Regions from separate parts of the Enterobacter chinensis genome, predicted to be linked through region 4. Evidence: predicted binding sites of a transcription regulator. Region 4 holds the regulator's gene; each other region holds the start of a gene.
What was found. Region 4 encodes PurR, which represses purine synthesis genes. Its sites were predicted from a motif close to CANGCAAACGTTTGCNTG; they were not measured.
Positions count from the first base shown of each region.

Region 1: the regulator PurR is predicted to act here: its motif matches at 2,433-2,450, upstream of pyrD (quinone-dependent dihydroorotate dehydrogenase).
Region 2: the regulator PurR is predicted to act here: its motif matches at 1,946-1,963, upstream of purL (phosphoribosylformylglycinamidine synthase).
Region 3: the regulator PurR is predicted to act here: its motif matches at 2,347-2,364, upstream of tusA (sulfurtransferase TusA).

Region 1 covers NZ_JARDVI010000002.1:164,467-168,665, forward strand. The annotation lists gene PYW49_RS05770 (YcbX family protein) at 1-623, shown strand, start outside; gene zapC (cell division protein ZapC) at 620-1,162, opposite strand; gene pyrD (quinone-dependent dihydroorotate dehydrogenase) at 1,328-2,338, opposite strand; gene ssuE (NADPH-dependent FMN reductase) at 2,587-3,162, shown strand; gene PYW49_RS05790 (sulfonate ABC transporter substrate-binding protein) at 3,155-4,117, shown strand; gene ssuD (FMNH2-dependent alkanesulfonate monooxygenase) at 4,114-4,199, shown strand, end outside.
Region 2 covers NZ_JARDVI010000004.1:27,841-32,039, reverse strand. The annotation lists gene purL (phosphoribosylformylglycinamidine synthase) at 1-1,860, opposite strand, end outside; gene mltF (membrane-bound lytic murein transglycosylase MltF) at 2,128-3,678, shown strand; gene tadA (tRNA adenosine(34) deaminase TadA) at 3,566-4,105, opposite strand; gene yfhb (phosphatidylglycerophosphatase C) at 4,130-4,199, opposite strand, start outside.
Region 3 covers NZ_JARDVI010000008.1:117,973-122,171, forward strand. The annotation lists gene asd (aspartate-semialdehyde dehydrogenase) at 80-1,183, opposite strand; gene yhgN (NAAT family transporter YhgN) at 1,361-1,954, shown strand; gene tusA (sulfurtransferase TusA) at 2,045-2,287, opposite strand; gene PYW49_RS21215 (7-cyano-7-deazaguanine/7-aminomethyl-7-deazaguanine transporter) at 2,455-3,120, shown strand; gene PYW49_RS21220 (DcrB family lipoprotein) at 3,193-3,750, shown strand; gene PYW49_RS21225 (MFS transporter) at 3,755-4,199, opposite strand, start outside.
Region 4 covers NZ_JARDVI010000001.1:245,237-249,435, reverse strand. The annotation lists gene PYW49_RS01285 (MFS transporter) at 1-1,161, opposite strand, end outside; gene cydH (cytochrome bd-I oxidase subunit CydH) at 1,325-1,414, opposite strand; gene purR (HTH-type transcriptional repressor PurR) at 1,712-2,737, shown strand; gene punR (DNA-binding transcriptional activator PunR) at 2,755-3,666, opposite strand; gene punC (purine nucleoside transporter PunC) at 3,782-4,199, shown strand, end outside.

The DNA of each region.
Region 1 (4,199 bases), on a different contig from region 4:
AAGCCAGCGTTCAGATGGAACAGTTCCGTCCGAACCTGGTGGTGACGGGTGCCGACGCCTGGGAAGAAGACACCTGGAAAGTGATCCGCATCGGCAGCGTCATTTTCGACGTGGTTAAGCCATGCAGCCGCTGTATCTTTACCACCGTGAGCCCGGAGAAAGGCCTGAAGCACCCTTCCGGCGAGCCGCTGAAAACATTACAGTCATTCCGTACCGCGCAGGACAACGGCGATGTTGATTTCGGTCAGAACCTGATCCCGCGCTCCAGCGGCGCTATCCGCGTTGGTGATGAGGTAGAGATACTTGCCCGAGGGCCAGCAAGAGTGTACGGCTCAGGTCAGGAGGAGGAATTCGTCGACGTTGAGACGCCGATCAGCTCAGCGGTTGATATTCACTGGCAGGGCAACGTCATTCGGGGTAATAACCAGCAGGTTTTGCTTGAGCAACTGGAACAAGCGGGGATCCGCATACCGTATTCCTGTCGCGCTGGGATCTGTGGCTGCTGTCGAATCAAGCTGGTAGAGGGCGAGGTCAGTGCGCTGAAAAAATCTGCGATTGCTGAAGACGGGACCATTCTGTGCTGCAGCTGTATCCCAAAAACATCGGTACAGCTGGAGGCTTAAACAGCCTGTTCCAGGCTGAAGGCATCCACGCGAAGCTGGGGCTTCAGCCTGTCGTTCATCACCTTAATGGCATCTCCTAGCTGCATCGTCCGCCCGGCAATCGTCACGCCGGGCTGCGCCAGCAAACAGAGCGCGGCATTGTCTCCTGGCTCTACCACCAGCAGGCTCACCTCTTCTGCGGTATCGCTCAGATTTACGCTGGCTGCATCACCCGTTGCCGGGGTCCAGTTCATACCGTGCGCAAGGAAATGCCAGCTTTTTGGCATTTGCGGTTTCAGGAAACGGATAGCCACCAGGGCATTTAATACCAGTTCGGCACGCTGCTCTTTAGAGAGAACCAGATCGCGGCATTTTTCCTCAAAGGAGAAATAAAGCGCAGCGTCATCAACGCAAAAGCCTGACGGGGAAAACGCGTCCGGGGTTAACATTCGACGGGCAAAACGAGAACGAAACAACATGCCATTGGCTAAATCAAGCATCATTCGGTCATGCTCGTCGCAAAAATACCAGCGCCAGTTATCGTCAGGTTTAATACGCATGTCTCTCTCCCGTCCCCAAACGTCCTGTTCTAAAAATGTCCTGTTTGCCGCCTCGTTTATAACAACATTAATAAAAGACCATAATGTCTAAATAAGCAACAATGACGGAATATAAAACAACCAGGGCTGGAAATAAAGCCCTGGTTGTCTGATTAGGAAAAAAGATTAGATATGCGTAACGATTTCTTTAATCAACTGCGGCCCTTTAAAAATAAAGCCGGAATAAATTTGCACCAGCGATGCTCCCGCCGCCATCTTCTCGCGTGCAGCAATCACTGAGTCAATGCCGCCAACGCCAATAATCGGCAGGCGTCCTTTTAATTCAGCAGACAGGGCGCGAATAATTTCGGTGCTTTTTAATTGTACCGGGCGGCCACTTAACCCACCCGCTTCGTCACAGTTTTTCATTCCCTGAACGAGGGAACGATCGAGCGTGGTATTGGTTGCAATCACGCCATCAATATTATGACGAACTAAACTGTCGGCAACCTGGATCAATTCTTCAGCAGAAAGATCCGGGGCGATCTTAACCGCCACCGGAACATATTTATGGTGGATCGCCTGGAGCTCATTTTGTTTATTTTTAATGGCACTCAGAAGATCGTCCAGCGCTTCGCCATATTGTAAGGAACGCAGCCCCGGGGTATTGGGTGAGGAAATATTCACCGCAATATAACCGGCATAGGCGTAGACTTTTTCCATACAAATCAGATAGTCATCTTTACCTTGTTCAACCGGCGTATCTTTATTTTTGCCGATATTGATACCTAATATCCCATCAAAATGGGCTTTTTTTACGTTCTCAACAAGGTAATCAACACCGTGGTTGTTGAAACCCATGCGGTTGATCAGCCCTTCGGCTTCAACCAGACGGAACAGGCGCGGCTTGTCATTTCCCGGCTGCGGGCGCGGGGTGACGGTACCGATTTCGAGGGAGCCAAAGCCCATTGCGCCCAGGGCGTCAATGCACTCGCCATTTTTGTCCAGACCGGCCGCCAGACCCAGCGGGTTTTTAAAGGTCAGACCCATGCACTGCACAGGTTTTTCCGGCACATTCTGACGCACCAGAGCGGCCAGCGGCGTTCCGGTAATACGACGTAATTGCTGGAATGTAAATTCATGAGCGCGCTCAGGGTCGAGCTGGAAAAGGGCTTTACGAACGAAGGGGTAGTACATGAACTCTCCTGGATTCCCGGTGTGCAAACCGGGAGGGGATTATGGGCGATCGCAGCGCGAAAGGGAATTGACCTGCGGCAAAAAACCCGCGTAAAACGCAATCGTTTACCTGGTGAGGCATTTCTTATGCTCTTTTTCGCATTTTAATTGCAGATAAATCATTTAGTGGAATAACCGCGCGGTGTCACACTCCTGAAAATTGTTATGAATGTTAGATAAAAGCAAACAATTAGTTATAAGGAGGAAGTATGCGCGTCATTACTCTGGCCGGAAGTCCACGATTCCCTTCGCGTTCCAGCGCCCTGCTGGAATATGCCCGTGAAAAGCTCCATGCCCTGGATGTGGAAGTGTGCCACTGGAACCTGCATAACTTCGAACCTGAGGATCTGCTCTACGCTCGTTTTGACAGCCCCGCGCTCAAAACCCTGACGGAACAGCTTAAAGGCGCTGACGGTTTAATCGTGGCAACGCCTATTTATAAAGCCTCTTTTTCCGGTGCACTGAAAACCCTGCTTGACCTGCTTCCCGAACGCGCGCTGGATGGCAAAGTGGTGTTGCCCCTGGCCACAGGCGGCACAGTGGCCCATTTACTGGCGGTGGATTATGCCCTGAAGCCGGTCCTGAACGCGTTGAAAGCGCAGGAGATCCTCCACGGCGTCTTCGCGGATGACTCCCAGGTCATTGACTATCAGCACAAACCTCACTTTACGCCAAATCTGCAAACCCGCCTCGATAACGCTCTGGAAACCTTCTGGCATGCCCTGCACCGCAGGGATATCCAGGCCCCGGCGTTTGATCAGCCTCAAGGAGTCGCCCATGTTTAAAACGTTAACCCGTATCGGGCTGGCAGGTCTGATGGCGCTTACGTCGCTGGCCCATGCTGCAGAAACATCACCTGAAAGTTTACGCATTGGTTATCAAAAAGGCAGCGTGAGCATGGTGCTGGCAAAAAGCCACCAGCTTCTGGAAAAACGCTTCCCGGACACCAAATTCTCCTGGGTTGAGTTCCCTGCAGGTCCCCAGATGCTGGAGGCCCTGAACGTTGGCAGTATCGATCTCGGCAGTACAGGCGATATCCCGCCGATATTCGCCCAGGCCGCGGGGGCGGACCTCGTCTATGTCGGCGTTGAGCCGCCCAAACCGAAGGCAGAAGTGATTCTTGTCCCTGAAAATAGCGACATTAAAAGCGTCGCCGATCTTAAAGGTCATAAAGTCGCGTTCCAGAAAGGTTCCAGCTCGCATAACCTGCTGCTGCGCGCCCTGCAGGAAGCCGGGCTCAAGTTCACTGATATTCAGCCTGTTTACCTGACGCCCGCCGACGCCCGCGCCGCGTTCCAGCAGAAGAACGTTGATGCCTGGGCCATCTGGGATCCGTACTACTCCGCCGCACTGCTACAGGGCGGCGTGCGGGTACTTAAAGATGGCACCACGCTGAAACAGACCGGTTCGTTCTACCTTGCCGCAAGGCCGTATGCGGAAAAGAACGGTGCATTTATTCAGGGTGTCCTTGATACCTTTACCCAGGCCGATGCGCTGACCCAGAGCCAGCGTCAGGCGAGTATTGCCCTGCTGGCGAAAACCATGGGCTTGCCTGAACCGGTGATTGCGAGCTATCTCAGCCATCGTCCGCCGACCACCATTACGCCTGTGGACGCGCACGTCGCCGCACTTCAGCAACAAACCGCTGACCTCTTCTATCAAAATCACCTGGTTCCTAAGCAGGTGGATATTCGTGAACGTATCTGGCAACCCGCAGGCAAAGAAGGAACAAAATCATGAGTCTGAATCTTTTCTGGTTTTTACCCACCCACGGTGATGGACACTATCTTGGTACAGAAGAGGGGTCACGCCCGGTTGACCA
Region 2 (4,199 bases), on a different contig from region 4:
TTTACGGGTTGTTACGTCGCGGGTCATCTTCGGCGTCTTACCGAGCAGAACGTCCAGCGGCAGATCGATAGGCTGGTTGTCGAAATGAGTGTCGCTTAAGGACAGGTGTTTCTCTTCGGTCGCTTCACCGATGACGGCATACGGCGCACGCTCGCGGCGGCACAGCTCGTCAAACAGCGGCAGCTGATCCGCGGCAACCGCCAGTACATAACGTTCCTGGGATTCGTTACACCAGATTTCCAGCGGGCTCATGCCTGGCTCATCGCTCAGGATATCGCGCAGGTTGAAACGGCCACCGCGACCGCCGTCGCTGACCAGCTCCGGCATGGCGTTAGACAGACCGCCCGCTCCGACGTCATGGATAAAGAGGATCGGGTTCGCTTCACCCAGCTGCCAGCAACGGTCGATCACTTCCTGGCAGCGACGTTCCATTTCCGGGTTATCGCGCTGAACGGACGCAAAGTCGAGATCCGCATCAGACTGACCGGAAGTCATAGAAGAAGCCGCTCCGCCGCCTAGGCCGATGTTCATTGCCGGGCCGCCCAGTACGATCAGCTTCGCGCCAACGACGATCTCGCCTTTCTGCACGTGATCGGCGCGAATGTTGCCGATCCCGCCCGCCAGCATGATCGGTTTGTGATAGCCGCGCAGCTCTTCGCCGTTGTGGCTGTCCACTTTCTCTTCATAGGTACGGAAGTAACCGTTCAGCGCCGGGCGACCAAATTCGTTGTTAAACGCCGCGCCGCCCAGTGGGCCGTCTGTCATGATGTCCAGCGCGGTCACAATGCGTTCTGGCTTGCCGAAATCTTCTTCCCACGGCTGCTCGAAGCCCGGGATACGCAGGTTGGAAACGGAGAAACCGACCAGACCTGCTTTTGGTTTAGCACCACGACCGGTCGCACCTTCATCACGGATTTCACCGCCGGAGCCGGTCGCCGCACCCGGCCACGGGGAGATGGCCGTCGGGTGGTTATGGGTTTCGACTTTCATCAGGATATGCGCAGGTTCCTGATGGAAATCATAGCGCCCTGCTTCACGATCGGCGAAGAAGCGGCCCACCTCGGAACCTTCCATCACCGCGGCGTTGTCTTTGTAAGCAGACAGCACGTGGTCAGGGGTTTTCTCCATGGTGTTTTTAATCATTTTGAACAGCGACTTTGGCTGCTGTTCGCCGTCGATGACCCAGTCGGCATTGAAAATCTTATGGCGGCAGTGCTCAGAGTTTGCCTGCGCGAACATGTAGAGTTCGATGTCGTTCGGGTTACGGTTCAGCTTAACAAACGCATCCTGCAGGTAGTCGATTTCGTCTTCTGCCAGTGCCAGACCAAGACGCAGGTTAGCGTCAATCAGCGCCTGACGGCCCTGCCCCAGCAGATCCACGCTCTGTACTGGCGCAGGCTGGTGGTGGGAGAAAAGCTTCTGCGCGTCATCGAGAGAGGCAAACACACTCTCCATCATGCGATCGTGCAGTTCAGCCGCAACCGCCTGCCACTGTGTTTCGCTCAGGGTAGAGGCTTCCACGTAGTACGCCACGCCGCGTTCCAGACGATTAATCTGACTCAGGCCACAGTTGTGGGCGATGTCGGTGGCTTTGGAAGACCAGGGGGAGATGGTGCCCGGACGAGGCGTCGCAAGGATCAGTTTGCCGGTTGGCGTATGGCTGCTCAGGCTTGGGCCATACTTGAGCAGGCGTTCCAGCTGTACGCGCTCCTCTGCATTCAGGGGGGCATTCAGGTCAGCAAAATGGACATACTCAGCGTAAATATTGCTTACCGGAAGGTCGGCCGCCTGAAAACGTGCCAGCAGTTTAGTGATACGGAAGGCAGACAGTGCAGGCGAACCACGCAGAATTTCCATCATAAGTCTCTCGTCTTCGAAGCGCCGGGGCGCTTACAGTGTGCGCAAGGGGGGAAAACGGGCGTCATTATAAAGAATCCTGAGCGTCGACGAAACCGTTTGCGTCGAAATAAAATCTGCACAGACGTTTAACAATAGATGTGACCTGTATCTCTAATTGGTTGCCAAGTGACGCAAGTTTACGCAAAATGCCGCTCATTCAATGGCAAACCTTATTGTTAACATGGCTACAGCAGACTGAGGCAACCGGCGTCGCAGAGAATTAACTAATTGAAAAAATTAAAGATTAATTATCTGCTCATCGGCATTGTAACGTTGCTGCTGGCAGTGGCCCTCTGGCCTTCCATCCCCTGGTTCGGCAAAGCCGAAAACCGCATCGCCGCCATTCAGGAGCGGGGGGAATTGCGCGTCAGTACCCTCAACTCCCCGCTGATTTACAGCGACATCAACGGCAAAATCATTGGTCTGGATTATGAACTGGCGCAACAGTTCGCCGATTATCTTGGCGTGAAGCTTAAAATCACCGTCCGCCAGAATATCAACCAGCTGTTTGATGACCTTGATAACGACGATGCCGATATGCTGGCCGCCGGGCTGGTCTATAACAGCGAGCGCAGCAAGAACTACCAGCCAGGCCCGACCTACTACTCCGTTTCACAGCAGCTGGTTTACCGCGTCGGGAGCCTGCGCCCGCGCTCGCTGGCGTCGATTAACGATCGGCAGTTGACCATTGCCCCCGGCCATGTGGTGATTGACGATCTGCGTGAGCTCAAGGAGAAGAAATATCCGGACCTGAGCTGGAAGGTGGATACGAAACTCGGCACGACGGAGCTGCTGGAGCAGGTTAAAGATCAGAAAGTGCCCTACACCATCGCCGATTCGGTTGCGATCAGCCTGTTCCAGCGCGTGCATCCTGAAATCGCCGTGGCGCTGGACGTCACCGACGAGCAGCCCGTGACCTGGTTTACCCAGCTCGACGGCGATCAGACCCTCTCTGCCGCGATGCTCGATTTCTTCAACACCATCAATGAAGACGGTACCCTGGCACGTCTCGAGGAGAAGTACCTCGGCCACGGTGATGACTTTGACTACGTTGACACCCGCAGCTTCCTGCGCGCGGTAGACAGCGTCCTGCCGGACCTGCAGCCGTTGTTCGAAAAATACGCCCAGGAGATTGACTGGAAACTGCTGGCGGCTATCTCCTACCAGGAATCCCACTGGGATACTCAGGCCACCTCTCCCACGGGCGTACGTGGTTTGATGATGTTAACCAAAAATACCGCGCTGAGCCTTGGCGTGAATGACCGTACCGATGCAGAACAGAGCATCAGCGGCGGCGCGCGCTACCTGCAGGATATGATGGCCAAAGTACCGGAAACAGTGCCGGAAGAAGAGCGGATCTGGTTCGCGCTGGCGGCCTACAATATGGGCTACGCGCACATGCTTGATGCGCGAGCGCTGACGGCGAAAACGAAAGGTAACCCGGACAGCTGGTCAGACGTAAAACAGCGCCTGCCGCTGCTGAGCCAGAAGCCATGGTATAACAAGCTGACATACGGCTATGCGCGCGGCCATGAAGCCTACGCTTACGTGGAAAATATCCGTAAATATCAGATTAGCCTGGTCGGGTATCTGCTGGAGAAAGAGAAAGAGGCGACTGAAGCAAAACAGCTGGCTCAAAGTTACCCGGTCGTAGCACCGGACGAACTTAATCGTCCGACAGCTTCAATTCTGCCTTTTGCTGCTTTTTCTGCTGACGGCGCATTCGAAAGAAATCGCTTAATAGCCCCGAACACTCTGGTGCAAGCACCCCACCGATAGTCTTCACCAGGTGGTTCATCCCAGGATGACCCAGCACGTCCATCAGTGAACCGGCCGCACCGGTTTTTTCATCCCGCGCCCCGAAGACCAACGTACCGATTCGGCCGTGCACCATCGCGCCGGAACACATCACGCACGGCTCCAGCGTCACATACAGCGTGGTATCAAGCAGGCGATAGTTTTGCAGCACCAGTCCCCCCTGACGAAGCGCCATGATTTCGGCGTGAGCGGTAGGGTCGTGGCGGCCAATGGGACGGTTCCACCCTTCGCCAATCACCTGATTATTGTGGATCAGCACGGCGCCCACGGGCACTTCGCCCTCGTCCCAGGCGCGCTGAGCGAGCGTAAGCGCATGGCGCATCCAGTATTCATGTGAGAATTCAGGGTTGGACAACGGTTGATACTCCAGTCTAAAAGCGGGCGGCATTATACACAGCCCCTATAGATAAGACTATTCGAGTTGCTGTAGTTTGCCTTCGGGCGTGACGCGCCAGCGATGCTGGCAAAAATAGAGCAGCGGG
Region 3 (4,199 bases), on a different contig from region 4:
AAATAAGACATATGCGTTTTACTCCATGTAGTACGCAAAAAAAGGGGGTGAAAATCACCCCCCTGTAGTTAACAAATTATTACGCTAGCTGGCGCAGCATGCGGCGCAACGGCTCGGCGGCGCCCCATAAGAGCTGGTCACCGACGGTGAACGCGGAGAGATACTCCGGCCCCATGTTCAGCTTACGCAGGCGGCCAACCGGCGTGGTCAGCGTGCCGGTAACGGCCGCAGGGGTCAGTTCACGCATGGTGATATCACGATCGTTTGGCACCACTTTCGCCCACGGGTTGTGCGCGGCCAGCAGCTCTTCCACGGTCGGAATAGACACATCTTTTTTCAGTTTAATGGTGAAGGCCTGGCTGTGGCAGCGCAGCGCGCCGATGCGCACGCACAGACCGTCAACCGGAATGGTGTTCGCGGTCGCGAGAATTTTGTTGGTCTCAGCCTGGCCCTTCCACTCTTCGCGGGTCTGGCCGTTATCCAGCTGTTTGTCGATCCACGGGATCAGGCCACCGGCCAGCGGTACGCCGAAGTTATCCACCGGCAGTTCGCCGCTGCGGGTCAGTTGGGTGACTTTACGCTCGATATCCAGAATCGCGGACGCCGGGTTTGCCAGCTCGGTCGCGACGCTCTGGTGCAGCTGGCCCATCTGGGTCAGCAGCTCACGCATATGACGCGCGCCGCCGCCGGACGCCGCCTGGTAGGTCGCCACGGAGACCCACTCCACCAGGTCCTGCGCGAACAGGCCGCCGAGGGACATCAGCATCAGGCTGACGGTACAGTTACCGCCGACAAAGGTTTTCACGCCGTTGTTCAGGCCATCGGTGATCACGCCCTGGTTAACCGGGTCGAGAATAATGATGGCATCGTCTTTCATACGCAGCGAAGAGGCCGCGTCAATCCAGTAGCCCTGCCAGCCGCTTTCACGCAGCTTTGGATAGATTTCGTTGGTATAATCGCCGCCCTGGCACGTGACAATAATGTCGAGTGCCTTCAGCGCTTCCAGATCGTAAGCATCCTGCAACGTGCCTGTGGTACCACCAAAGGACGGTGCAGCCTGGCCGAGCTGGGAAGTGGAGAAGAAGACCGGGCGGATAGCGTCGAAATCGCGCTCTTCAACCATGCGTTGCATGAGTACAGAGCCGACCATACCGCGCCAGCCGATGAAACCAACGTTTTTCATAGCATTTTTTTCCTGCAGAGGGTGTGTGCTGTTTGTGCAAGCCAGTATTGAACTGGGATATGCTTCACATTACAAAATGCTGCCAAAGTCGCAAGCGAAATTAATCGATGATTGCCCGGCAATCAGAAAAAGAGCTAATCATCATAATAACCATAGAGAGTTTCAGGGATAATTTACATGAGTGAAATCATTTCCGCCGCGGTTTTATTGATCCTGATAATGGATCCGCTGGGAAACCTGCCGATCTTCATGTCGGTGCTGAAGCACACCGAGCCAAAGCGCCGCCGGGCGATCATGATCCGCGAGCTGCTTATCGCCCTGCTGGTGATGTTCATCTTCCTGTTTGCGGGTGAAAAAATTCTCGCGTTCCTGAACCTGCGCGCCGAAACCGTTTCGATTTCCGGCGGGATTATTCTGTTCCTGATCGCCATTAAGATGATTTTCCCGAGCGCGGAAGGCAGCAGCAGCGGCCTGCCTGCGGGTGAAGAGCCGTTTATTGTGCCGCTGGCGATTCCCCTCGTCGCCGGGCCGACCATTCTGGCCACGCTGATGCTGCTGTCACATCAGTATCCGAATCAGATGAGCCATCTGGTGATTGCCCTGCTGATCGCCTGGGGTGGGACATTTATTATCCTGCTGCAGTCGTCTCTGTTCCTGCGCCTGCTGGGAGAGAAAGGGGTGAACGCGCTGGAACGTCTGATGGGGCTGATTCTGGTGATGATGGCGACGCAGATGTTCCTGGACGGGATCCGGGCGTGGATGAAAGGATGACTTTCTCCCTCTCCCCGTGGGAGAGGGCATCAGGCCGCAGAGGCCGTATTTTTGCCGGGTGGCGGCTTTGCCTTACCCGGCCTACAAAACTTAACCCTTACGAATCAAATACCGGTACGGCAGCGCTTCAGTCTGCTGTGCCACCAGCTCATGCTCCATAAAAGTACAAAAACCGGGAATATCGCGCGTGGTGGCCGGGTCGTCGGCGATGATCAGCAGCGTTTCACCGGTCTGCATGTTGCGCACGGTTTTACGTACCATCATTACCGGTTCCGGGCAGCGAAGGCCCTGGGCATCAAGGGTGTGGTCTGGGCTGGAAAACAGGTCGGTCATGATCTTCTCGGTCAGGTAAAAACGGCTGTAGTTTACGCCCCGTTGCAGTCAATGCAAACCAGGTTAACGATTGCGTAAAAACTAACCATTGCAATGTCCTGCCAAAGCAGTATCATGCTGCGGTTTTTATTGGGTTCCCTCACCCCAACGTATAAAAAGGTCACAATATGACGCAGTTTTCTGAATCGCAGCGCGTAAAGGCGTTGTTCTGGCTTTCCCTTTTTCACCTGCTGGTGATTACCTCCAGTAACTATCTGGTGCAGCTCCCCATCTCCATTTTTGGTTTTCACACCACCTGGGGCGCGTTCAGTTTTCCGTTTATTTTCCTCGCCACGGATTTAACCGTACGTATCTTTGGTGCACCGCTGGCCCGCCGCATTATTTTTGCGGTCATGCTTCCGGCGCTGTTCATCTCGTACGTGGTTTCCTCTCTGTTTTATATGGGAAGCTGGCAGGGCTTTGAGGCGTTAACCCACTTCAACCTGTTTGTTGCCCGTATCGCCGCGGCGAGCTTTATGGCCTACGCGCTGGGGCAGATCCTCGACGTGCATGTGTTTAACCGCCTGCGTCAGAATCATCGCTGGTGGATGGCACCCACTGCCTCGACGCTGTTCGGTAACGTGAGCGATACGCTGGCCTTCTTTTTCATCGCCTTCTGGCGCAGCCCGGATGCCTTCATGGCCGAACACTGGATGGAAATCGCACTGGTGGACTACTGCTTCAAGGTGCTCATCAGCATTGTTTTCTTCCTGCCCATGTACGGCGTAATGCTGAATATGCTGCTGAAAAGGCTGGCAGATAAATCTGAAATCACGGCATTACATGCTGGTTAAGGGTTCGCTTTATCAGTTGTGATAAGATGAACGAATGAGCCGTTATGGCCGTTTATCGAAAGGAAGAAGTCAATGCGCAATCTGGTTAAATATGTCGGGATTGGCCTGCTGGTTGTGGGTCTTGCAGCCTGTGATAACAGCGACACGAAAACGCCTGCTCAGGGCGCATCCGCAGAGAGCAACGCGACCGGCCAGCCGGTGAATCTGATGGATGGCAAACTCAGTTTCTCTCTGCCAGCCGATATGACTGACCAGAGCGGCAAGCTGGGCACCCAGGCGAACAATATGCACGTTTACTCCGACGCAACCGGGCAGAAAGCGGTCATTGTGATTGTGGGCGACGACACCAGCGAAGACCTGGCCGTACTGTCCAAACGTCTGGAAGATCAGCAGCGCGGCCGCGATCCGCAGCTGCAGGTAGTCACCAATAAATCCATCGAGCTGAAAGGCCACACGCTGCAGCAGCTGGACAGCATCATCTCTGCAAAGGGCCAGACCGCCTACTCTTCCGTGGTGCTGGGCAAGGTTGATAACAAACTGCTGACCCTGCAGATCACCCTGCCTGCGGAAAACCAGCAGAAAGCGCAGACGGCAGCTGAAAACATCATTAACACCATCGTGATCCAGTAAGACTTCACGATGATGACGTGGCCTCCGGTGCCTGCACCGGAGGCCATTTTTTTAGCCGCCATGTCAGCATTAGGGCGATAACCACCAGGCCCGCCGCGGCAAGATAGATAACCGGAACCCCTGCCCAGGCCATCACCAGCCCCGCCAGCGGGCCGGTAATGCCTAAAGACATATCCATGAAGACCGTATAGGTCGCCAGCGCCGCCCCCTGGTTCTGCTGCGGCACGGCTTTTACCGCCACCACGCCCAGTGCCGGGAAGACCAGTGAAAAGCCCGCCCCCGCGAGGAACACACCCACTTTCGCAACCCAGGGCACCATGGCTATTCCGGTCAACAGCAGCCCGACAATCTCGACACTAAAGCAGATCATCGCCACATTCAGCCCACCCAGACGGTTAATACCGTTAGGGAAAAGTAAACGCGCGCCCACAAACGCACAGCTGAAAAGG
Region 4 (4,199 bases):
AGCAGCGCAGGCTGCTTCTGGCTGTTTACGACCCGACATCATCACCAGCAGCAGGCCGAGCGTGGCAATGATTGCCCCCATCACCGGCACAAAGCTGTACCCCAGTCCCCCTGAAATCACGGCCCCACCGGCCGCGGCACCGAGCGCATTACCCAGGTTGAAGGCACCAATATTGACCGAAGAAGAGAGGCCAGGCGCCTCATGCGCGACGCGCATTACGCGCATCTGCAGCGGCGGAACCACAGCAAAGGTAGCGGCACCCCATACGACCATCGCAACGGCGGCCCCATACTCATTACGTGCCAGCCATGGAATGGCGATCATGATGACAATCAGCAGAGTTAAGAAACCCTTCAGCGTCCCGCTCACGGAACGGTCGGCAAATTTCCCACCGAGATAGTTGCCAATCGAGAAGCCCACGCCAATCAGCACCAGCATTGCGGTGACAAAAAGAGGCGTCGCGTGGGTGATGTCATGCAATACCGGCGAAATATAGGTGTAAAGGGTGAACATCGCCCCAGCCCCCAGCACGGTGGTGAGCAGCGCGGAGAGCACCTGTGGGCGCATCAGCACCGACAGTTCCCGGCGCACGTCAGGACGTTCCCCCGCGCTGCCTTTCGGCAAGGAGAAGAACAGTGCCACCATCGCGAGCACGCCCAGCCCGGCCGTCGCCAGGAAGGACATACGCCAGCCAATCACTTCTCCCAGCCAGGTTGCCGCCGGCACCCCGCCAATGTTGGCAATCGTCAGGCCCATAAACATAGTCGCCACGGCGCTCGCCTGCTTGTGCTTTGGTACCACGCTTGCCGCCACAACCGACCCCAGCCCAAAGAACGCGCCGTGGTTAAGGCTTGTCAGAATGCGTGACAGCATCAGTGTGGTGTAGTCCGGCGAAATGGCGGAAAGCACGTTGCCCAGGGTGAAAATCGCCATCAGGAAAATCAGCGCATTGCGACGCGCGCGGTGCGAAAGCAGAAGCGTCATCAGCGGCGCCCCTACCATTACGCCAATAGCGTAGGCGCTGATTAACATGCCTGCAGCAGGGATCGAAACGTCCACACCCCGGGCAATAACAGGCAGTAACCCCATCGGGGAGAATTCAGTGGTGCCAATCCCAAAAGCGCCAATCGCCAGGGCCAGCAGGGGAAAATTGATTTTCATGCGTCAACTCCGGATGCCGTGTCATGTGGTGACACAGAACAAAGAAGCAGAAAGCATGACATCAATCACAAAAAATGAGAAGTTAACAAAATGGCAAAAGATTTTTGCATGAGAAGTAACAATCGGGGCGATCGGGAGGGAGAACGCTCTCCCTCCGCGTAAATCAGTGCAGCGCAGCCGTCAGACCAGCAGCGACAATCAGAGCCAGCACAATAATGGTGGTGAACAGCGAAAACTTCAGATCGGAACTCATCAATTTTTCTCCTTTTAATCCCCCCACGAAAAGTGAGCCTGCTCATTTTTGCACAGTTTACGTCAAAAATCTTCCTGGATTTAAACTGATAACCACTTTACCTCTTCCCCTTTTCATCAAGATAGGACAAAATTCCACGCTAAATTTATTAGCGTACCGGCCATTGACCCCCTCCTGACGTCCCGTGTCGTTTTCCCGGCGTGCCGCAACTCAACATTGCGAAATAAGGGTGAGAGAAGGCAAACGTTTACCTTCAAGTTTTTCAGGAGCTTAGGATATGGTCTGGAGTGACATTTAATGGCAACAATTAAAGACGTAGCAAAACGCGCAAACGTTTCCACTACAACCGTATCACATGTTATTAACAAAACCCGCTTCGTAGCGGAAGAGACGCGCAATGCCGTCTGGGCAGCGATCAAAGAGCTGCACTATTCGCCAAGTGCCGTTGCGCGTAGCCTGAAGGTTAATCACACCAAGTCCATTGGATTGCTGGCAACCAGCAGTGAAGCGGCCTATTTTGCCGAAATCATTGAAGCGGTAGAGAAAAACTGCTTCCAGAAAGGCTATACCCTGATTCTGGGCAACGCGTGGAACAGCATTGAAAAACAGCGCGCCTACCTGTCGATGATGGCGCAAAAGCGCGTTGATGGTCTGCTGGTGATGTGTTCCGAGTATCCGGAATCCGTGCTGTCGATGCTGGAAGAGTATCGCCATATTCCGATGGTGGTGATGGACTGGGGCGAAGCGCGCGCGGACTTCACCGATTCCGTCATCGATAACGCCTTTGAAGGCGGCTATATGGCCGGTCGTTACCTGATCGAACGCGGTCACCGCGAGATTGGCGTGATCCCGGGTCCGCTGGAGCGCAACACCGGCGCGGGCCGTCTGGCCGGTTTCATGAAAGCGATGGAAGAAGCGCTGATCAACGTGCCGGAAAACTGGATCGTGCAGGGTGACTTTGAGCCGGAATCGGGCTACCGCGCAATGCAGCAGATCGTCTCCCAGCAGCACCGTCCGACCGCCGTTTTCTGCGGAGGTGACATCATGGCCATGGGCGCGCTCTGCGCAGCCGATGAACTGGGTCTGCGCGTACCGCAGGATATTTCCGTGATCGGGTATGACAACGTGCGTAACGCGCGTTACTTCACGCCAGCGTTGACCACCATTCACCAGCCGAAAGATTCGCTGGGCGAAACGGCCTTCAATATGCTGATGGACAGGATCGTCAACAAACGTGAAGAGTCGCAGTCCATTGAAGTTCACCCGCGCCTTATCGAACGCCGTTCCGTAGCGGATGGTCCGTTCCGCGACTACCGTCGTTAATCGCTCTACGGGGCCAGCTACGCTGGCTCCCGTAACCATTCCCGGTTAAGCGTTTCGCTGTCTCCCAGATAATCCAGAAGCCACGCCATGGCGGGCGAGACGTCACTTTGCTGCCAGGTGAGGCAGCAGGCCGCATCCGGGAATGGATTCTCCAACGTCAGTTCAACCCATTCTCCGGTATCGATTCTGGGGCGCGCAAAATGAACGGGCACCATCGCGACGCACAGTCCGGCACTGAGGCACGTTGCCGACGATTCCCAGTCAGGTGCCACCACCCTCCGCTGGTTATCCAGCAGCCAGGTGATACGCTTGGGCAATGAACGCGAGGTATCCTCCAGCACCAGAGACGGCCAGTTGCGTAATGTATCGTCGCTCAACGGCCCTTCCATCGCCGCCAATGGATGATCGCTTGCCACCACGCACTTCCAGCTCAGCATGCCCATATCTCGGAAGGCGTACCGCCCCCCGACCGGGATCGCCTGCGTGGCGCCAATCGCCATCTCTGCCCTGCCGTCCGCCAGCGCATCCCAGACGCCGTTGAACACCTCCTGCGAGACCCGCAGCTCGACATCAGAGAAATGACGATAGAAATCGACGAGCATTTGCCGGGTGCGATCCGGCTTAACGATGTTATCCACCGCGATGGAAAGATGTCCTCGCCAGCCGTTAGCGATCTGCTGACACTGTTCACGGGTGATCTGCATTTTTTTGATAACAGAACGCCCTTCCTTTAAAAACCACGCGCCTGCGGGCGTTAATTCCACATCACGATGTCGCCGTTCAAACAGCGGAACCGCCAGCCATTCCTCAAGCTGACGCACGGTGTAGCTGATAGCCGAAGGGACGCGGTGCAACTCCTGCGCCGCACCGCTAAAGCTGCCGTTACGCGCGACAGCATCGACTACTTCAAGAGAATAATCTGACCACATTTTCTGCCTGCAAAATTTTTGAATGCACCCGCCAAATATTAGCGTTTCACAAGCGGCTTTGCACTCCCTACACTCAGCGCCAACGTACACCTGCCTCCTTAAGGAGAATAAAATAATGCAACCCAGGAAAGGTTTTTTAGTCTGGCTCGGCGGCTTAAGCGTGCTGGGCTTTTTGGCCACCGATATGTACCTGCCGGCTTTCGCCGCTATGCAGGAAGATTTGCAAACGCCTGCCGCGGCCATCAGCGCCAGCCTGAGTTTGTTCCTAGCCGGTTTTGCTTTCGCACAGCTGCTCTGGGGACCACTCTCGGATCGCTTTGGTCGTAAACCAGTATTACTGCTGGGTCTGGCCATTTTTGCCGTTGGCTGCCTGGGGATGTTATGGGTACGCGACGCCACCTGGCTGCTGGTGCTGCGCTTTATTCAGGCTGTGGGCGTCTGTGCCGCGGCCGTGACCTGGCAGGCGCTGGTCACCGACTACTACCCGGCTAACCGCACAAACCGTATTTTCGCCACCATAATGCCGCTCGTGG